One region of the Sporosarcina koreensis genome, then DNA from elsewhere that is predicted to be linked to it. Evidence: a T-box and tRNA genes for the amino acid it is inferred to sense, from the RefSeq annotation. Region 1 holds a T-box; the other regions hold tRNA genes.
The links. The T-box of region 1 lies ahead of leuS (leucine--tRNA ligase). A T-box ahead of a tRNA ligase gene usually reads a tRNA of that ligase, here a tRNA-Leu.
Positions count from the first base shown of each region.

Region 1 (6,963 bases):
ATCAAACCGCTTATCAGACGGCTTGAGAAGCAGCTGAAAGCACAGATGATCATCGGGACGATCATCTTCATTATTTCTTTCATTGTCGTCAGTTTTGCAGGCTCTTTCAAAATGTTCATCATATCGATGGTCATCCTCACATTCGGTGAAATGATCGTCTGGCCGGCCATCCCGACATTGGCGAGCCAGCTTGCACCAAAAGGAAGGGATGGGTTTTACCAAGGGGTCGTCAACTCCGCCGCAACAATCGGTCGGATGATCGGTCCATTGGCCGGGGGAATCCTCGTGGAGATCCATGGTATGAAAATGATGCTTTTGCTGCTGACAAGCCTAATGGCTATAACAATCGTCACAACGCTTTTATACGATCGACCTCTCCAAAAACGGGAAATCCAATAAGGATTTTCCGTTTTTCCAGTTTGGAACGTTGCGTCCCGCTGAATAGTTTGATTAAATGAATAGTGGATAGGTGCAATTTTTCTGAAGGATTTAAAAGGGGGAATGCTAGATGAAACCGATTTATTCAACAGCTATGGAAGCGATTTCGCAGATTGAAGATGGCTCGACTTTAATGGTTGGGGGCTTCGGACTTGTCGGGATCCCGGAACAGCTCATTTTGGCACTCGTCGAAAAAGGCGTCAAAGATTTGACGATCATTTCGAATAACTGTGGTGTTGACGAATGGGGTCTTGGCCTTTTATTGAAAGAAAAGCAGATTAAGAAGATGATAGGGTCCTATGTCGGTGAAAATAAAGAATTCGAGCGTCAAGTGCTTTCGGGCGAAATCGAAGTCGAATTGACACCGCAAGGGACGCTAGCTGAAAAGATCCGGGCAGGCGGTGCAGGGATTCCTGCATTTTACACACCGGCAGGAGTAGGGACGACGGTAGCGGACGGAAAAGAGACAAGGGTGTTCAATGGCAAGGAATATGTCCTTGAAGAAGCGCTTGTCGCCGACTTTGCATTGGTCCGCGCAGCGAAGGCGGATAAGATCGGGAACTTGATCTATAACAAGACTGCCCAAAACTTCAATCCGATGATGGCGGCTGCAGGTAAGATCACGATTGCGGAAGTAGAAGAAATCGTGGAGACGGGCGATCTTGATCCAGCGACGATCCATACACCGAGCATTTACGTGCAAGGTTTATTGCAAGCGGAACAGGAAAAACGGATCGAACGACTAACTACTCGATAAGGGAAGGGGATGTTCACGATGAATTTCAGAGAGAGAATTGCAAGACGAGCGGAAAAGGAAATCAAAGATGGCGACTACGTAAACCTTGGTATCGGTATGCCGACATTGGTCGCAAACTATATATCGGATGACAAAACGGTTGTTCTCCAATCGGAAAACGGACTTCTTGGAATCGGGCCATATCCGACAGAAGACCAGGTAGATCCTGACTTGATCAATGCGGGTAAGGAAACGGTGACGACGATCCCGGGATCCGCATTTTTCAACAGTGCAGAATCATTCGCGATGATCCGCGGAGGGCATGTCGACGTAGCGATTCTTGGCGGCATGGAAGTGTCCGAAAAAGGAGATCTCGCCAACTGGATGATTCCGGGCAAGATGATCAAAGGAATGGGCGGCGCGATGGATCTCGTGCACGGTGCGAAAAAGATCATCGTCATCATGGATCACGTCGCGAAAGACGGCTCGGCAAAGATCAAGAAAGAATGCTCATTGCCGTTGACAGGAAAGGGCGTCGTCCATAAAATCATTACGGAACGTGCTCTGATCGACGTAACACCGGACGGCTTGGAATTGAAAGAAGTTTTCGAAGGATTCACCGTCGAGGACGTCATCAATTCCACCGAGGCGGAATTGAAAGTGAGCCTTTGATTTTATTAATTCACACTTAGAAAACTGCCAGAAAAGGCGACACTCCTGCGGGAAAGCGAGACAGCTGAGACCCTGCAGGAGCGAAGCGACGAAGCGGCTTAGCGCTCGCCCGCGGAAAGGGAGCCGTTCTGGCGGTTTTCGTTGTTGTATTTTGGAACAATTTCGGGTACACTACAATAAACTAACTTCAAATAGCGTTGGCTTTGAAGAGGAACTAGTAATCGGTCCGGTCGATTGAAGAGAGCAGGCGGTTTGGTGCAAGCCTGTACGACTACGATGAACTCGCCTTTGAGCCTGCATCGGTGAACGAAAAGTAGCCAGTGCCGTTTTCCGCGTTAAGGAAACAAGTTGGGCGGCATTGCCGTCAATTTGGGTGGCACCGCGGGAGTACATATACCTCTCGTCCCTTATCGATTAAGGGACGGGAGTTTTTTTATTTCCGCAAAACGCGATTTGAATGTAATAGGAAGGAATGAACAGAGATGAGTTACAAGCATGTAGAGATTGAAAAGAAATGGCAGCAATATTGGAAGGACAATAAGACATACAAAATGGTGAACGATGAATCCAAGCCGAAGTTCTATGCGCTTGATATGTTCCCATACCCTTCCGGAGCGGGGCTTCACGTCGGCCATCCGCTTGGCTATATCGCAACGGACATTTTAAGTTCATTCAAACGGAAGCAGGGCTATAATGTCCTTCACCCGATGGGATGGGACGCATTCGGTTTGCCGGCTGAACAATATGCGATCGATACGGGCAATGACCCTGCCGAGTTCACTGCGAAAAATATTGCAACGTTCAAACGCCAAATGAACGACCTAGGGTTTTCCTACGACTGGGACCGCGAAGTGAATACGACTGATCCAAAATACTACAAATGGACGCAATGGATTTTCATTCAATTGTATAAAAGAGGCTTGGCGTACATCGATGAAGTGCCTGTCAACTGGTGTCCTGCACTTGGTACGGTTCTTGCGAACGAAGAAGTGATCGACGGCAAATCGGAACGCGGAGGACATCCGGTTGAACGCCGCCCGATGCGCCAATGGGTGTTGCGCATTACGGAATATGCGGATCGCTTGCTTGAAGATTTGGATGAGCTTGATTGGCCGGATAGCTTGAAAGATATGCAACGCAACTGGATCGGCCGCTCTGAAGGCGCCCAATTGACGTTCGAGATCGACGGAACGGATCTTTCATTCGAAGCCTTCACAACACGTCCGGATACGATTTTCGGAGCGACATACGCAGTTCTTGCCCCGGAGCATAAGCTTGTCGACAAGATTACGACAGCTGAACAAAGGGAAGCGGTTGACGCTTATTTGGATAAAGTGAAAACGAAAAGCGACTTGGAACGTACGGATCTTGCGAAAGAGAAGACGGGCGTATTCACGGGCGCTTATGCAATCAACCCTGCGAGCGGCGAAAAGATGCCGATCTGGATTGCGGATTATGTACTTGCTTCGTATGGTACTGGTGCCATCATGGCGGTTCCTGCCCACGACGATCGCGATTATGAGTTCGCAAAAGAATTCGATTTGCCGATCGTTGAAGTCGTTGCAGGCGGCGATATTTCTAAAGAACCTTTTACAGGCGACGGCGAGCATATCAACTCCGACTTCTTGAATGGTTTAAATAAAGACGAAGCAATCGAAAAGGCAATTGCATGGTTCGTTGAAAACGGCAAAGGCGAGAAGAAGATCACGTACCGTCTACGCGATTGGTTATTCTCCAGACAGCGTTATTGGGGTGAGCCGATTCCAATCATCCATTGGGAAGACGGCTCGATGACTCCTGTCGACGAATCTGAATTGCCACTGATGCTGCCGAAGACTGACAACATCAAGCCGAGCGGTACAGGTGAGTCTCCACTTGCCAATATCGAAGAATGGGTGAATGTCGTCGATCCGGATACGGGCATGAAAGGCCGCCGGGAAACGAATACGATGCCGCAATGGGCAGGCAGCTGCTGGTACTACTTGCGCTATATCGACCCGGATAATGATGAAATGCTCATCGATCCGAAGCTAGCGGAACGCTGGTTGCCGGTCGACATTTACGTCGGCGGCGCGGAGCATGCGGTGCTTCACCTTCTTTACGCACGCTTCTGGCATAAGGTGCTATACGATATCGGCGTAGTTCCGACGAAAGAGCCATTCCAAAAATTGTTCAACCAAGGAATGATTCTCGGGGAAGGCCATGTGAAGATGTCTAAGTCGCTTGGTAATGTCATCAACCCGGACGACATCGTCCATTCCCACGGTGCGGATACACTTCGTCTATACGAAATGTTCATGGGACCGCTTGAAGCATCGAAGGAATGGTCGACGAACGGTCTGGAAGGATCCCGTCGTTTCTTGGACCGCATTTGGCGCCTATTCGTCAATGAAGACGGCACGCTAAGTTCAAAAATTGGCGGCGAGCCAGGCGGTGCGCTTGAAAAGGTATACCACCAAACTGTGAAGAAAGTGACGGAAGACTTGGAAGGCATGCGCAACAACACTGCGATTTCGCAAATGATGGTGTTCATCAATGAAGGATATAAAGCTGAATCGATTCCGAAAGAATTCGTCGAAGGCTTTGTCACATTGATTTCACCGATCACTCCGCATCTTGCAGAAGAGCTTTGGGAGATGCTAGGTCATAATGAATCCATTGCATACGTTGCATGGCCGACATACGATGAGTCGAAGTTGTTTGATGACACGGTAGAAGTTGCGGTTCAAATCAACGGAAAAGTCCGCGCGAAGATCGATGTCGCGAAAGACATTTCAAAAGAAGAGCTTGAAAAGGTGGCTCTTGCAGACGAAAATGTGAAGCAATGGATTGAAGGGAAAGAATTGAAGAAAGTCATTGCGATTCCAGGCAGATTGGTCAACATCGTAGCTGTTTGACAGTCGTAATAAATAAAATCCACGGAAATGGAGTTAAGTTCATTTCCGTGGATTTTTTATTTATCCTTCGTATGTCGCAAACGCCCCTGCATTCAAGCCTGCAATCCTGCCAGTAACAAGCGCGGAGGTGATATTATACCCGCCTGTATAGCCATGGATGTCCAAAATCTCTCCGCAGAAGAAAAGTCCATCCTTTTTCCGCGATGCCATCGTTTTAGGCTCGATTTCTTTCGTGGAGATGCCTCCACCGGTGACGAATGCCTTCTCGATTGGCTGCGTGCCATTCACCGTCATTGGGAAGCCTTTCAGCAGCCCCGCAAGCTTGCGGATCTTTTCATTGGAAAGACCCGCTCCCGTATCAGCTTCATCGATTCCTGCCCGTTCAAATAAAAACAGCAGCCATCTTTCCGGAGCGAGCCCCTTCAAGCTATTCTTGACAGCTTTCTTCGGGTCCTCCTTTAACATAGCGTGAATCATTTGGAAGGCCTTCTCTTCATTCATCGAAGGCATGGAGTCAATGCGCATATCGACAGGCTGCCCGCCGTTTTTCATCTGCTCCTTCACGACGAACTGGCTGCACCGCAATATTGCTGGCCCGCTCAATCCAAAATGGGTGAACAGCATGTCCATCTGATGTGTAATAAGCGTTTTACCTTTTGCATTTAATACAGAAACAGCGACATCGCGTAATGCAAGACCTTGCAGTTCCTTCGATTGGATGAACAGTTCATTGGACAACAAAGGCACCTCAGTAGGATATAGCTCTGTCACAGTATGACCCGCTTTCTCAGCCCATGGATACCCGTCGCCTGTGCTTCCCGTCTGCGGAACGGCCTTTCCGCCCACCGCGACAACGACCGCACGAGAACGGATTTCTTCACCGTCTTCCAGTCGCACACCCAAAATCTTTTCCTCATCCATCAATAATTTCTTCACGCGGGTCGTCAATCTCACTTCTACGTTCAATCGATCCATTTCAGAGAGCAACGCATTGACGACGTCTTTCGCTTTATTAGAGACAGGGAACATCCGGCCGTGATCTTCCTCTTTCAGCGGAACTCCGAGCCCTTCAAAGAAAGCTATGATATCCTCATTATTGAAGACGGAAAATGGACCATATAAAAATCTTCCGTTGCCTGGGATGTTCTTCACAATTTCTTCGAGCGGCAGACGATTCGTTACGTTGCATCGTCCGCCTCCCGATATCGATAATTTATTTCCGAGTTTTTTCCCTTTATCTAACAGGAGAACTTTGCCTCCATGCTCTGCTGCAGCAATCGAGGCCATCAGTCCCGAGGGACCCCCACCGATGATAATGACGTCATACATATATGGAACCACACTTTCAGTTTTTCTCTATTATACATGGATACGCTCGATAATCATTGTGAAAAGTGCCGGCGGCGGGTAAACTGATAAGTAGCTTTGTCGAGTAGTTCTTATGATTGGAAGGATCAACTATGTCATCAAATCTTGTAAAAGGCACGGCCATTTTAACAATCGGGCTCTTCTTATCGAAAGCGCTCGGTCTTTTATACGTTATACCGTTCTATGCGATTGTCGGGGAAGAGAATGTTGGCTTGTATCAATATGCATACATTCCTTATAATCTTGCGCTAGCTGTTGCAATTTCAGGTGCACCGCTGGCCATATCAAAATTTGTATCCAAATATAATGCAGTTGGGGATTATGCGACCGGCAGGAAACTGATGAAATCCGGAATGCTCGTCATGATAGGGACAGGTATTTTATCGTTTTTAGTCTTATTTTTCATGGCTGAACCAATTGCGAATTTTGTCATTGTGGATGACGATAGGCAGAAATTTACGCTTGCAGAAGTTACATCGGTTATTCGATGGGTCAGCTTCGCGTTGCTTGTAGTTCCGTTAATGAGCATTGTTCGCGGATACCTGCAAGGAAATCAGAAGTTCGAGCCAACCTCCGTTTCACAGCTTGTTGAACAGATAGTGAGAATTGTAGTCGTATTGCTTGGAGCATTCATTGTAGTGAACGTCATGGATTTATCTCCAAGAACAGCTGTGAAATTTGCGGTGTTTGCTGCATTCATCGGGGCGCTTGCCGGCCTAGTTGTTTTATATAGATATTGGATGAAGTATAAACCAGAATTCAATCAACTTTATGCAAGCAGTCCACCGGCAAGCGATATTACTTTTCTTGATATGTATAAAGAAGTAATAGGGTACACAATTCCATTTGTCC
Region 1 covers NZ_JBHSNP010000028.1:116,226-123,188, reverse strand. The annotation lists gene ACFPTP_RS14710 (MDR family MFS transporter) at 1-399, shown strand, start outside; gene ACFPTP_RS14705 (CoA transferase subunit A) at 509-1,195, shown strand; gene ACFPTP_RS14700 (CoA transferase subunit B) at 1,205-1,846, shown strand; T-box leader at 2,041-2,257, shown strand; gene leuS (leucine--tRNA ligase) at 2,329-4,743, shown strand; gene ACFPTP_RS14690 (BaiN/RdsA family NAD(P)/FAD-dependent oxidoreductase) at 4,804-6,072, opposite strand; gene ACFPTP_RS14685 (putative polysaccharide biosynthesis protein) at 6,204-6,963, shown strand, end outside.

Region 2 (6,963 bases), on a different contig from region 1:
TGCACCGAAACGGATGACCGTGTCGGGAGCTGCATTCGACTTGAACAAGTCGCTTTTCAAAATCGCATCATAATGAGCGATGCACAATGTTCTGCAGTCTTCAGGAACTTCCGATCTCAAATTGGATAAAGGATCGCATAGCACGGGCCATTGCAATCGCTTTGCAAAGTTCCAGAATGCATCCTTATCAAATCCGACCGGCAATTCCCCGGCTATGACCAGTCCACTTTCCGCTTCTGAAAAGAGGGCGGATAGCGACTGTTTTTGAATAGCTGTCAGTTCAATTTCCCCATGGATCCGTTCAACGAACGTCGAGGCTTTTGATTTCCTATCAAAATCGATGAGCAGCGGCTCCCGTAACGGGATATTCAAATGGATCGGCCCCATCGGTTTTGTTAATGCAACGGAGACGGCGCGATTGACATGCCTTTCCAAAAACCAATCCAGCTCTTCATTATCCTCCGCAATTGGAAGGTCCACACTGAACTTCACATGCTTTCCATACATATTCAGTTGATCGATCGCCTGCGGTGCGCCAACGCCCCTCAATTCATGTGGACGGTCAGCCGTCAGGACAATGAGCGGAATGCGAGCATAGAACGCTTCGGTAATGGCAGGATGATAGTTAGAGGCCGCTGTTCCCGATGTACATAAAAGAACAACAGGCCGGCCGGATGCCTTCGCTAAACCTAGCGCAAAATATGCTGCCGACCGTTCATCGACTTGCATATAGGTCTGCATCTTGTCTGACGCAGCGAAAGCATAGGCTAGAGGCGTGGAACGGGAGCCTGGACTGATGACTGCCTCCTTCACGCCTGCCTGCAGCAATGTATCTGTCATCCGTAATACGTGGTCCGTCAAAATTCGTTGTTCATCCATTCAGCTTTCCTCCAAGCGCCCGCAATACCGGTCTGAATTTCACCCAAGTTTCGTCATATTCCAGTTCGGGAACGGAATCCGCAACGATTCCTCCCCCCGCGTATAGATATGCCCGGTCGCCGTCTAGCAGCGCAGAACGGATGGCCACGGCAAATTCCCCATTGCCTGAGGCATCAATCCAACCGATTGGAGCTGCGTAATAGCCTCTATCCATACCTTCCTCATGACGAATGATTTCCAAAGCGACATTCGTCGGAACCCCTCCAAGCGCCGGAGTCGGATGCAATGCCTCCACGAATGAGAAGATATCATTTTCCTGGCCAAGCGTACCCTGGACAGGCGTGTAGAGATGCTGGATATCTCTTATTTTCATCAGCTTCGGTGTTTTCGGAATGAGCACTTCGCTGCAATATTTATTAAACACATTTGAAATCATGCTGACGACGTGCTGATGCTCTTCCCGGTTTTTGCGATCCCCAAGAAGCTCCTCACCGAGTTCCCGGTCTTCCTGGGCGGATTTTCCGCGACGGATCGATCCGGCTACACATGCCGAGTAGGCTTTTCCATCTTTGATTTCGATTAGACGCTCAGGCGTTGCACCAAAGAACAGTGAACCCCCTCTTTGAAGCCCGAAGTGGTAGCTCTCCTGCTGTTCATTCGTAATGGCATGCAATGCTTTGACGTTATTGAAATCGCGTTCAAATTGAAGCTCAAGCGCTCTGGCAATGACGACCTTGTCAGCTTTGCCTTTCCGAATGGAGGCAGTGACGTTTTCCACTGCATCCAAATACTGCTTCTTACCCCGTTCTGTCGTAGCGACGACCTTATTATCATTCGCAAAATCAAACTCCTCCACCTGGGCGATGTGGATCAGTTTGTCGCGTTCTTCCCGTAGCCTTTCAAAATCCTCAGCGGCTTCTTTACAATCGGTGATCATATTGATCGAAACCATCGTCTTGCCTTCCTCGATTTTCAATTGAAATGAAGGCACAACGAAATAACCGGACGGGAATCCTTCCCACTCCGATTCCTTCCTGTTTTTCTCATCAAATGAAAACCCGCCGAATAGGACAGGATCGATATCTTTTTCTTCTTTTATGAGAATGGAACATAGCTGCTTCCATTGCTCCGATATATCCTTAAAACGGCTTCCCGCTTTTGCGGTTGCCAACGTATAGGCATGTCCAATCCCGACAAGCGTCAATGTCTTATCGGCATTTTGCCAGTAGAACCGTTTGTCTTTGTATTGCGAAGCGCCTGCTTCAAAAAAAGACAAGGGTGATATCCTTCCGACTTCGACAGTTTCCGTGAAGAAGCGCGTACTAGGAGATATCATCACTTTTTGTATTTCACGAACATCCGTCATCTTGTGACCCATCATTTTCTCTCCTTCATCTTCAATCCATCGTCTTGCAATGAAACACGTATTATTTTTTTTGTAGAAGAATGAGTTTCTTAGTTCCATTATACCGGAATATCGTGTTTCTCGCATAGATAATGCAAACAAGGATACCTCTTTCAGCCGTTTTGGAGTACAATGGATAACGGAAACACGAGGATAGGAGAGAATACATTGCAACATACTATTAAAGCTGATTCCGGATGGCGAATATGGTGGCAGCTTACGAGACCACATACTCTGACTGCGGCTTTCGCTCCGGTTTTCCTAGGAACAATGATTGCTTTGACTCACGGAAAATTACATTTTCCTTTATTTTTCGCCATGCTGATCGCCAGTCTTTTCATTCAGATGGCTACGAATATGTTCAATGAATACTACGACTTCAAACGGGGATTGGACAACGAAAACTCCGTCGGAATCGGAGGGACAATCGTCCGTAACGGCGTAAAGCCGAAAACCGTTTTGCAAATTGCGCTTGCGCTGTATGCTATATCCGTTCTGATCGGGATTTATATTTGCCTTGAGACCTCTTGGATGCTTGCACTCGTCGGAGCCATTTCAATGCTGATCGGCTACTTGTACACAGGCGGACCGATTCCGATCGCTTACACGCCTTTCGGAGAACTTGTATCCGGAGTAGTCATGGGCATGCTGCTGATCCTTATCGCCTTTTATATACAGACAGGCGTAGTGACGACAGACGCTGTTCTCATTTCGATTCCGAGCATGCTCCTCGTCGCTGCCATCATGATGGCAAACAACATCCGCGACTTGGAAGGTGATAAAGAAGGCGGCAGGAAGACGCTGGCCATCCTTGTAGGGAGATCCAATGCGATTACGATCCTTGCTTCATTCTTTATCGTTTCTTATTGCTGGATAATCATACTCATTGTTTTAGGATATCTTACCCCTTGGGCATTGCTCGTATTTCTGAGTGTACGTAAACCGATAAATGCCATTGCCACCTTCCGCGCTCATCTGCTTCCTTTACAGGTCATGCCTGCGATGAAGAATACGGCTGTGACAAATACTCTTTTCGGTTTATTGCTCGGTATCAGCATACTGATCGGACAATTTCTATAAGGTATCGATGGACTTGCAACTAGTTGCGAGTCCATTTTTTTGTCTGTATTTGTCTTCCATGTTTAGTTCATCGATTCAAAAGGAATTGAGATGATACAACGATTCATTATGAAGTCATTGTGCGATGAGCATACTAACGCAACTAACATAAAAGGATGTGCTGAACATGTTAACGGAGCAACAGAAAACAGAACTCAAGGAAAGTTTACTGGAAATGAAATCACAATTTCAGAAAACGGAAAATGAAACAGACATTCGGGATTCCGCACGGGAAGAAGTAGGAGAATTATCTACGTATGACAATCACCCTGCCGACATGGGCACGGAGCTATTTGAAAGGGAAAAGGATCTCGCTTTGAATGTGCACGCAGGCGATGAAGCCGGCAAAGTGGAGTATGCTTTGCAGGCTTTGAAGAATGGGACATACGGATATTGCGAAGAGTGTAAGAAGGAAATCCCATTCGAACGGCTGGAAGCGCTCCCTTATACAACATACTGCATTGATCATACGCCGGAACAGGATGTACCGGACGACAGACCATCGGAAGAGGATCGATTGATCATGGCCAATCCGAACTCATATGCAGACAGACGAGAGGGCATTTATAGGGACAGCCAGGACAGCTTTCAGGAAATAGCTAAATCGGGTACATCCGAAACACCATCCGATTTTATAGGAGATCATGATGACTATAATACTCTTTATGATGATGAAATATTGGACGGAGCGGCGGAAGAAGTGGAAGAGTTCGTCAGCACCGACATCACAGGCGAAAAGCGAGGATTTGTAAGATCAGATATATCTGAGGAATATGAAGGCAAATTAGACGATGAAGGATTGGAATCTCCTTTAGGGGATATTCCCTATCATCGCAGGGATAGTTATACGGGTGAGGAAAAGTGACGAGAGTGGAATACTCGTCAGAAAGCAGCGTGTCGGGGAATGCCTTCGCCCAAAGTGAGGCCTCATACGCCATACGCCCAAAGTGGACCATTTAGCGCCTATAATTGACCTTTAAGCGCCCAAAGCGGATCATTCTTCGCCCAATGTAGGTTTTCTTACGCCCAAAGCAGTCTGTTTTGCGTCCAATGTAGGACTTTGCGCGCCCAATCCAGGTCGTCACGTAATTAATTTGATACGAATAGAAAAAAACAGGCTAAGAAAAAATGCAACATTTTTTCTTAGCCTGTTTTTCATTTGAAACTAGTATGACCCCTACGGGATTCGAACCCGTGTTACCGCCGTGAAAGGGCGGTGTCTTAACCGCTTGACCAAGGGGCCAATCATATATGGCGGAGAAGGAGGGATTCGAACCCTCGCGCCGCTTTCGCGACCTACGCCCTTAGCAGGGGCGCCTCTTGAGCCTCTTGAGTACTTCCCCGTATAAAATTGGCTCCGCAGGTAGGACTCGAACCTACGACCGATCGGTTAACAGCCGATTGCTCTACCACTGAGCTACTGCGGAATATGATGGGCCTAAGTGGACTCGAACCACCGACCTCACGCTTATCAGGCGTGCGCTCTAACCAGCTGAGCTATAGGCCCATGGAGCGGGTGAAGGGAATCGAACCCTCATCATCAGCTTGGAAGGCTGAGGTTTTACCACTAAACTACACCCGCAAGGAATGGTGGCTCAGGACGGAATCGAACCGCCGACACAAGGATTTTCAGTCCTTTGCTCTACCGACTGAGCTACTGAGCCACATTGATTTGGTAAACTGATAATTTCTCTAGAGTCACTTAGAAATCTGCAATCATCAAATCGTATGTAATGAAAGAAAATGGCGGTCCCGACCGGGATCGAACCGGCGATCTCCTGCGTGACAGGCAGGCATGTTAACCGCTACACCACGGGACCTTTTGGTTGCGGGGGCAGGATTTGAACCTGCGACCTTCGGGTTATGAGCCCGACGAGCTACCACTGCTCCACCCCGCGATAATGTTAATACTTACTTCTTAATACTTGCTACGCTATTTGCATAAGAGACACCTTACGCTTCGCTGTCGGTGTTACTCGCATCCGTTGCTATGCTCGTTGCTCCACCCCGCGATAATGTTAGTTGTAGGAATTTCAAATCCTACTATTCAGTTGTATTCCATAACCACTTTTGCTGCTTTAAAAATATATGGCGGAGGAAGAGGGATTCGAACCCCCGCGGGCTTTAACACCCCTGTCGGTTTTCAAGACCGATCCCTTCAGCCAGGCTTGGGTATTCCTCCGTGATGACTATTCAAATAGTGGTGGACCTTGCAGGACTCGAACCTGCGACCGGACGGTTATGAGCCGTCTGCTCTAACCAACTGAGCTAAAGGTCCTTTTAGGATGGCGGCAGAGGGGATCGAACCCCCGACCTTACGGGTATGAACCGTACGCTCTAGCCAGCTGAGCTACGCCGCCAGGAAAAGTATTAAGATAATTGGTGGAGCCTAGCGGGATCGAACCGCTGACCTCCTGCGTGCAAGGCAGGCGCTCTCCCAGCTGAGCTAAGGCCCCATTTAAGAAGTGGTCGGGAAGACAGGATTCGAACCTGCGACCCCTTGGTCCCAAACCAAGTGCTCTACCAAGCTGAGCTACTTCCCGTATAATGGCGCGCCCGGAAGAATTCGAATCCACAACCTTCTGATCCGTAGTCAGACGCTCTATCCAATTGAGCTACGGGCGCATAATATGATAATTTTATTGGTGCCGAGAACCGGAATCGAACCGGTACGGTAGTCACCTACCGCAGGATTTTAAGTCCTGTGCGTCTGCCAGTTCCGCCACCCCGGCGCAAATAAATGGAGCGGAAGACGGGATTCGAACCCGCGACCCCGACCTTGGCAAGGTCGTATTCTACCACTGAACTACTTCCGCATTGAAAGTGCGGGTGAAGGGAGTCGAACCCCCACGCCTTACGGCACTAGATCCTAAGTCTAGCGTGTCTGCCAGTTCCACCACACCCGCATATTTGTATCAAGACAGAGAGTCAAGAAATGGTGAGCCATGCAGGATTCGAACCTGCGACCCTCTGATTAAAAGTCAGATGCTCTACCGACTGAGCTAATGGCTCATAAAAGTGGTGCCGGCGATAGGAGTCGAACCCACGACCTACTGATTACAAGTCAGTTGCTCTACCAACTGAGCTACACCGGCGATTTATTAGTTTGAAATATTATGGTGGAGGATGACGGGTTCGAACCGCCGACCCCCTGCTTGTAAGGCAGGTGCTCTCCCAGCTGAGCTAATCCTCCATGTTAAAATCGCGATAAGCTTCTCATTACTGCGTCAGCTTCATTCGATCAGTCAGTCACGTACTGTAGTACGCTCCTTCCCTCTCTCAATCGCTTCCTTGTCCTGTTCGCTTCTCCCGATTTTAACGGGGAGTTGCGATAAGCTTCTCGTTACTGCGTCTGCAGCATTAATGCTTGTCCATTTACTATGTAATGAATTGGTTCGGCCCGGCGACGTCCTACTCTCACAGGGGGAAGCCCCCTACTACCATCGGCGCTGAAGAGCTTAACTTCCGTGTTCGGTATGGGAACGGGTGTGACCTCTTCGCCTTCATCACCAGACCATATCGCCTTTCAATCAAGACAATATTGATTATACCAATTCTGA
Region 2 covers NZ_JBHSNP010000008.1:125,108-132,070, forward strand. The annotation lists gene menD (2-succinyl-5-enolpyruvyl-6-hydroxy-3-cyclohexene-1-carboxylic-acid synthase) at 1-879, opposite strand, end outside; gene ACFPTP_RS03685 (isochorismate synthase) at 872-2,257, opposite strand; gene ACFPTP_RS03690 (1,4-dihydroxy-2-naphthoate polyprenyltransferase) at 2,453-3,364, shown strand; gene ACFPTP_RS03695 (TraR/DksA C4-type zinc finger protein) at 3,531-4,268, shown strand; tRNA gene ACFPTP_RS03700 (tRNA-Glu) at 4,575-4,646, opposite strand; tRNA gene ACFPTP_RS03705 (tRNA-Ser) at 4,656-4,746, opposite strand; tRNA gene ACFPTP_RS03710 (tRNA-Asn) at 4,756-4,830, opposite strand; tRNA gene ACFPTP_RS03715 (tRNA-Ile) at 4,837-4,910, opposite strand; tRNA gene ACFPTP_RS03720 (tRNA-Gly) at 4,912-4,985, opposite strand; tRNA gene ACFPTP_RS03725 (tRNA-Phe) at 4,992-5,067, opposite strand; tRNA gene ACFPTP_RS03730 (tRNA-Asp) at 5,148-5,223, opposite strand; tRNA gene ACFPTP_RS03735 (tRNA-Met) at 5,227-5,301, opposite strand; tRNA gene ACFPTP_RS03740 (tRNA-Ser) at 5,493-5,585, opposite strand; tRNA gene ACFPTP_RS03745 (tRNA-Ile) at 5,605-5,681, opposite strand; tRNA gene ACFPTP_RS03750 (tRNA-Met) at 5,690-5,763, opposite strand; tRNA gene ACFPTP_RS03755 (tRNA-Ala) at 5,784-5,859, opposite strand; tRNA gene ACFPTP_RS03760 (tRNA-Pro) at 5,870-5,946, opposite strand; tRNA gene ACFPTP_RS03765 (tRNA-Arg) at 5,952-6,028, opposite strand; tRNA gene ACFPTP_RS03770 (tRNA-Leu) at 6,047-6,135, opposite strand; tRNA gene ACFPTP_RS03775 (tRNA-Gly) at 6,145-6,219, opposite strand; tRNA gene ACFPTP_RS03780 (tRNA-Leu) at 6,228-6,309, opposite strand; tRNA gene ACFPTP_RS03785 (tRNA-Lys) at 6,340-6,415, opposite strand; tRNA gene ACFPTP_RS03790 (tRNA-Thr) at 6,423-6,498, opposite strand; tRNA gene ACFPTP_RS03795 (tRNA-Val) at 6,521-6,596, opposite strand; rRNA gene rrf (5S ribosomal RNA) at 6,802-6,917, opposite strand.
Region 2: it has a tRNA-Leu gene. The T-box ahead of leuS (leucine--tRNA ligase) is inferred to sense a tRNA for this amino acid. The anticodon was not compared.

Region 3 (6,963 bases), on a different contig from region 1:
TGTGAATTACCTTGGTTTCATCACTATCCCGTTCATGGCTTTGACGGCATTCGTGCTGATCCTCATTACAAGCCTCTTCTTATTGAAATGGCAAAAGGAGTCTAACTAAATTGAAGAAATTACTGATCATCGGCGGTGTCATCGTCGCCATCTTCGCGTTAATCATCGTATTGAACAACCAAGCGAACAAAGAAAAGCTGAAGGACAATCCATATGGTACTAAGAAACTTAAACAAGCAACGATCGATTTGCTTGGCAATGAAAATTACAGCAATATCGTCCTACCAGATGAACTATACGAAAAGGTCTCTTCCGGAGAGTCCGTCACTGCGTACTTCTTTTCTCCTGAATGTCCGTATTGCATGCAGATGACGCCGATCCTCATGCCGATTGCGAAAGAGAAAGGGATCCATGTGTATCAATACAATATGCTGGAGTTTCCAAGTGAATCGCAGCCGTACGGCATCACATCATGGCCTACACTCATCCATTATGAAGATGGAAAAGAAGTTTCCCGCTCGGTTGGATTGCCGCCAGAACCGGTGGATGAAAATATCCGAGCCTTCTTTGATGAGTACGATAAAAAATGACAGATAAGTTGATTACAGCCTTCCGTTACCGGATGATCCGGGACGGACAGACAATTGAGGAGCTTCTTCGGGATGATTGGAAAGCCGGCAAAAAGATCGTTCATCAATTACGGATGGATAAAGCGGTCACGGATCCAGACGGACAACCTCTCGAGTGGAGGACTCCCTTGGAAGCAGGGACCGAACTCGTCTTTCATTTCAACGATGCCGCATCATCTTACAAGCCGGATGAACATGCCACAGTTCCAATCCTATTCGAGGATGAACATCTCATCGCCGGTCTGAAGCCTGCTGGAATGGCCATCCATCCCGATGAACAGGATGAAGGCGGGACGTTCATGAATGCCATCATTGCCCATGTCGCAAGGAACGGCGGCGCCTATGCCGAGCATATCCACCGCCTCGACAAAGGGACGGAAGGGATTGTCCTCGTTGCGAAGCATCCGATTGCAAAAGCGCTTTTCGACAGGATGATCGAGGAACGTGCCATCACGCGCATCTATCATGCAGAAGTCGATGGCCGATTAAAACGGATGAGAGGGACGCTTCAATACCCGATAGGACGGGATCGCCATCATCCAACTAGGCGCCGGGTCTCCCCTGGCGGTCAGGATGCTGTCACCCGGTTCCGAGTCATTGAACGGGACGATGAGGCGACAGTCGTGGAAGCAAGTCTGGAAACAGGAAGGACCCATCAGATCCGCGTCCACTTTTCCCATATCGGGCATCCTGTCATAGGCGATACACTTTATGGCGGGAGCGAAACTGCAGATGGGAACTATCGATTGATTGCGAAGAAAGTTTCCTTCAAGCATCCATTTACAGAAGAACAGACAACAATTGAACTCAAATGAAAAACCGCGGATCCTATTCCGCGGTTTTTTCTATTGATAGATCTATTCATTCTTCGTCGAACTTCTCGGGATTTGTTCCCGTCCGCTCATCGCGATTCAATGCATCGATCTTCATCATATCCTCCGGCGTCAGCTCGAAGTCATTCACACTGATATTTGAAAGGATCCGTGCCGGCGTCACCGACTTAGGAATGACAATCAATCCATGCTGCAAATGCCATCGAATGATGACTTGCGCGGGAGTCTTCCCATACGTCAATCCGATCTGCTGCAACGTCGGCTCCTCCATGAGCTGTCCCCTAGCCAGAGGCGACCATGAAGTGACGGCGATGCCATGTTCATTGCAGAAGTTTCGCAAAGGCTCCTGTGTGAGGCGCGGATGCAATTCAATCTGATTCACCATCGGCTTCACATTGGCAACATTGAAGACTTCCTCAAGGTGATGGATATGATGATTGGATACGCCTGTTGCCCGGATCAGTTTTTCTTCGTAAAGGCGCTCAATTGCACGGTATGTATCCACGAATTTATCCGCAACAGGCCAGTGGGTCAAATACAGATCCAAATAGTCCATTCCGAGCCTTTCCAAAGAGGCTTCAAACGCTCTTAGTGTAGCGTCATACCCTTGGTCGGTGTTCCATACTTTTGACGTGATGAACAGCTGGTCCCGAGGAATCCCCGATTGCCGGATTGCCTCGCCCGTCTCTTTCTCATTCTCATAGATCGCGGCTGTGTCAATAGCCTTGCAGCCTACCTCCAGGGCATACGAGATCGCCCGTATCGTCTCTTCGGAATCAGTCATCTTATATACCCCAAGACCAAGCTGGGGCATATTTACGCCGTTCGATAGTGTCACCATGCCATCGAATATATTCATTCTGCATTCCTCCTAGTAGGTTTTCTTTCATTGTACCTTGAATCCGTATCTTTGACGAATGAAGGAATTTCAATGTTAATCGGATTGACACAATTTTTAGGTACAGTCATTTCAATTTATAATGGTTTGGGGTATACTGTATGAAGGACTAATGATTTTACAGGAGGTACATCTGATGAAACTAATCCTTATCATGGGCGTTTGCTTTGCATTCCTATCAGCGATTCTCACAGGTGGATACGAAGATAAACCAGGTAAAGTGAAAAAATAAGAATTAATAAAAACGGGACATGCCTTGAATGGCTGTCCCGTTTTTTTATTTCAACTCTAAAAATGACTGTTGGCGCAAGGCTTCGTATATGAGGATTGCTGCCGTGTTAGACAGGTTCAATGATCTGATATGATCGTTCATCGGGATGCGCAGACAAGTCTCTTTGTTCCGCTCAATCACTTCATCAGGCAATCCGGTCGTCTCTTTTCCGAAAACGAAAAAGACATCTTTGGATGGGTCCGAAAAATCAAAGTCCGAGTAGGTCTTCTCCCCGAATTTTGTAATGAAGAAAAACTGTGCTTGCGGAAATGCTTCCAGAAACTCCTGAATGCCCTCATGATACGTAATATCAACGTATTGCCAATAATCAAGGCCTGCACGCTTAAGCATTTTATCATCAGTGGAAAATCCAAGCGGTTTGATTAGATGCAGCTTCGTTCCTGTCCCTGCACATGTCCGGGCGATGTTCCCGGTATTCGCTGGAATCAGTGGTTCAAATAATGCGACATGTATCGCCATTTCAGCACTTCCTTCAATTAGTTTCCAATACTTTTTCCATCTCGATCCGCACATCCGGATCCTCTTCGTTCTGCATCGCCATTTCAACGGCTTCCATGCCTTCGCTCGTTCCAATCTGTCCGAGTGCCCATGCAGCCGTTCCCCGGATGACCGGCCGAGGATCTTTTACAAGCAGGTCTGCCAATGTCGGCACGGCTGTCTCATCCTTGAAATGAGCAAGCGCAAGGATGGCATTCCGCTGGATAGGATTCTTCCCTCTCCATGACCCTGACATATGACCGTAAGTCTCTTTGAATTCACGATTCGACAAGCTAAGCATCGGCAAGAGGAGCGGCTTCGCCAATTCAGGTTCCGGCTGAAATGCCGGCTGATGTAAATTGTATTTCCCTTTATTTTTCGGACAAACGGTTTGGCAAGTATCGCAGCCGTAGACCCTGTTTCCGATTTTCGCACGGAATTCCTCGGGAACCGGCTTCTTCGTCTGTGTCAAAAAGGCAATGCACCTCTGCGCATTGAGCTGCCCCCCTTGAATGAGGGCGCCCGTAGGACAAGCATCCAAACAAAGCGTACAATCCCCGCATTGGTCCTCCATCGGAACGTCAGGCGCAAATGGGATATTCGTAATCATTTCCCCGAGATAGACATACGAGCCGAATTCAGGGGTGATCACTGAACAATTTTTACCGGACCAGCCGATTCCCGCCCTTACGGCAACAGCCCGGTCGACAAGCTCCCCCGTGTCCACCATTGAACGCATTTGTGCATTCGGCAGCTTTTCGGAAATAAACGTTTCCAAAAGTTGCAGCTTTTCGCGGAGGACATGATGGTAATCAATCCCCCAAGATGCCCTTGCAAAGATACCTCGCCTTTCCCCCTTCTTCCCCCTCGGCGCGTCTGTCATTTTAGAAGGATAGGCGACGGCTATGGAAATGATGCTTTCGGCGCGATCAAGCAAAAGTAGCGGTTCCGTCCGTTTCTCGACATCGCTTTCCTCGAAACCGGATTGATAACCCAATTCCTGCTGACGCCGCAAACGGTTTTTTAATTCTAGAAAAGGGGCTGCGGTCGTAAAGCCGATCTTATCGATACCGATACTCGCTGCATATTCTTTTATTGACGACTGTAACTGAGCGACATTCACAACGTTCCGCCTCCTTTATGATAGGATTATTAATAAAATGATGACAAAGGTGATGTGAATGAAAATAACTATTGATAAAAATCTCTTTCAACAGGTGCCCAGCTTGAAATTGGGCATTATCCATTATACCAAAATTACCGTGTCTGAATCTCCCCAAATGCTAAAAGGAAGGCTCCAATTATTCCAGGAACAGCTCTATTTCGAATTGGACAAGAAACCATTAACGGATTTCCAAGGAGTCAAAGAATGGCGTGAGACTTGGAAAACTTTTGGGGCAGACCCTAATCGATACCGCCCATCTGTGGAAGCCCTATACAGAAGGATCAAAAAACAGAATTACTTGCAGACAGTACATACAGCGGTCGATCTCAATACATTCTTCTCCCTGCAATACGAAATTCCAGCGGGCATTTACGATCTTACTAAAATCGTCGGAGATATCCACTTGACCGTGGGAGGGGAAGATGAAGGTTACGACGGTTTGAACGGCCGCTTCAATTCATTGAACCACATTCTTCAATTGAAAGACGATTACAGCCCTTTCGGCAGCCCTTATGTAGACTCTGTCAGAACGGCGGTCACCGAAGAGTCAATAGAAGCAATGCATGTACTTTTTATACGTCCTTCAATGGCCCGGGAGGAAGCGCTGCAATTGACAACAGCATGCGGTAATATGTTCACGTCCATTAGCGGAGGGGAAGCTTCCTGCTATGTGGTTGATCAAAAGAACCCTTCCCTCTTACTAAAGAAAACCGACCCATTCAGGTTATAACTCCATTCCATAGAAAACGCTCCTATCCGTGAAAGCGGAAGGAGCGTTGTTGTTTGAATCAATTCCCAAAACGGAAAAGAGAAAAGATGCAACCAAGGTTGCATCTTTTCTTGTGGATACCCGAGGCCGGACTTGAACCGGCACGCCTCGCGGCATCGCATTTTGAGTGCGACGTGTCTGCCATTCCACCACTCGGGCATAATAAAAATTTACTTACGACATACATGAAGTATGGAGGCGGCAACCGGAATCGAACCGGTGGTAAGGGTGTTGCAGACCCGTGCCTTACCGCTTGGCTATGCCGCCGTAAGAAAGTTGGAGCGGAAGACGGGATTCGAACCCGCGACCCCGACCTTGGCAAGGTCGTATTCTACCACTGAACTACTTCCGCATAACTGGGGTAGCTGGATTCGAACCAACGAATGACGGAGTCAAAGTCCGTTGCCTTACCGCTTGGCTATACCCCAAAGTATAGATGGGGCGGACGAGGGGAATCGAACCCCCGAATGTCGGAACCACAATCCGATGCGTTAACCACTTCGCCACGACCGCCATAATAATATTTTTAAAATTGCAGACTGCATAGAATGGGGCGGACGAGGGGAATCGAACCCCCGAGTGTCGGAACCACAATCCGATGCGTTAACCACTTCGCCACGACCGCCATAGTATTGGTTTAAACAGAAATGGCAGGGGCAGTAGGAATCGAACCCACACCAAAGGTTTTGGAGACCTCTATTCTACCGTTAAACTATGCCCCTGTAAAAAATGGTGGTGGGGGACGGATTCGAACCGCCGAACCCGGAGGGAGCGGATTTACAGTCCGCCGCGTTTAGCCACTTCGCTACCCCACCAAGAGCATGGTGCCGGCGATAGGAGTCGAACCCACGACCTACTGATTACAAGTCAGTTGCTCTACCAACTGAGCTACACCGGCAACATTATTAAAATAAAATGGTGGCTCAGGACGGAATCGAACCGCCGACACAAGGATTTTCAGTCCTTTGCTCTACCGACTGAGCTACTGAGCCACATAAAAATGGCGGTCCCGACCGGGATCGAACCGGCGATCTCCTGCGTGACAGGCAGGCATGTTAACCGCTACACCACGGGACCTTTTGGTTGCGGGGGCAGGATTTGAACCTGCGACCTTCGGGTTATGAGCCCGACGAGCTACCACTGCTCCACCCCGCGATAATGTTAGTTGTAGGAACTTTATATCCTACGCATTCTGTTTAAGAAATTATGGTGGAGGATGACGGGTTCGAACCGCCGACCCCCTGCTTGTAAGGCAGGTGCTCTCCCAGCTGAGCTAATCCTCCAAGTTAAAATTGCGATAAGCTTCTCATTACTGCGTCAGCTTCATTCGCTCGGTCAGTCACGTACTGTTTTGTACGCTCCTTCCCTCTCTCAATCGCTTCCTTGTTCTGCTCGCTTCTCCCAATTTTAACGGGAGCTGCGATTAACCATTTTAGTAAAATGGTGACCCCTACGGGATTCGAACCCGTGTTACCGCCGTGAAAGGGCGGTGTCTTAACCGCTTGACCAAGGGGCCATATGTAAGTAGGTAATAAATCTGGCGGAGAGCAAGGGATTTGAACCCTTGATACGCGGTTAGCGTATACACGATTTCCAATCGTGCTCCTTCGGCCACTCGGACAGCTCTCCAATTGGCTCCGCAGGTAGGATTCGAACCTACGACCGATCGGTTAACAGCCGATTGCTCTACCACTGAGCTACTGCGGAATAATGCTGCAATAAGTGTTTTCCACTCATCACGGTCATTTTAGAAATGACAGCCCAGCGACGTCTTACTCTCACAGGGGGAAGCCCCCTACTACCATCAGCGCTGAAGAGCTTAACTTCCGTGTTCGGTATGGGAACGGGTGTGACCTCTTCGCCATCATCACTGGACTATTTTTCACAAGACAAGATTTAT
Region 3 covers NZ_JBHSNP010000009.1:163-7,125, reverse strand. The annotation lists gene ACFPTP_RS03920 (disulfide oxidoreductase) at 1-109, shown strand, start outside; gene ACFPTP_RS03915 (thioredoxin family protein) at 111-590, shown strand; gene ACFPTP_RS03910 (RluA family pseudouridine synthase) at 587-1,444, shown strand; gene ACFPTP_RS03905 (aldo/keto reductase) at 1,491-2,321, opposite strand; gene trmL (tRNA (uridine(34)/cytosine(34)/5-carboxymethylaminomethyluridine(34)-2'-O)-methyltransferase TrmL) at 2,638-3,111, opposite strand; gene queG (tRNA epoxyqueuosine(34) reductase QueG) at 3,125-4,252, opposite strand; gene ACFPTP_RS03890 (B3/B4 domain-containing protein) at 4,311-5,024, shown strand; tRNA gene ACFPTP_RS03885 (tRNA-Leu) at 5,142-5,222, opposite strand; tRNA gene ACFPTP_RS03880 (tRNA-Cys) at 5,257-5,330, opposite strand; tRNA gene ACFPTP_RS03875 (tRNA-Gly) at 5,341-5,415, opposite strand; tRNA gene ACFPTP_RS03870 (tRNA-Gln) at 5,420-5,491, opposite strand; tRNA gene ACFPTP_RS03865 (tRNA-His) at 5,501-5,576, opposite strand; tRNA gene ACFPTP_RS03860 (tRNA-His) at 5,613-5,688, opposite strand; tRNA gene ACFPTP_RS03855 (tRNA-Trp) at 5,712-5,785, opposite strand; tRNA gene ACFPTP_RS03850 (tRNA-Tyr) at 5,794-5,878, opposite strand; tRNA gene ACFPTP_RS03845 (tRNA-Thr) at 5,886-5,961, opposite strand; tRNA gene ACFPTP_RS03840 (tRNA-Phe) at 5,980-6,055, opposite strand; tRNA gene ACFPTP_RS03835 (tRNA-Asp) at 6,065-6,140, opposite strand; tRNA gene ACFPTP_RS03830 (tRNA-Met) at 6,144-6,218, opposite strand; tRNA gene ACFPTP_RS03825 (tRNA-Val) at 6,271-6,346, opposite strand; tRNA gene ACFPTP_RS03820 (tRNA-Glu) at 6,505-6,579, opposite strand; tRNA gene ACFPTP_RS03815 (tRNA-Ser) at 6,602-6,692, opposite strand; tRNA gene ACFPTP_RS03810 (tRNA-Asn) at 6,696-6,770, opposite strand; rRNA gene rrf (5S ribosomal RNA) at 6,823-6,938, opposite strand.
Region 3: it has a tRNA-Leu gene. The T-box ahead of leuS (leucine--tRNA ligase) is inferred to sense a tRNA for this amino acid. The anticodon was not compared.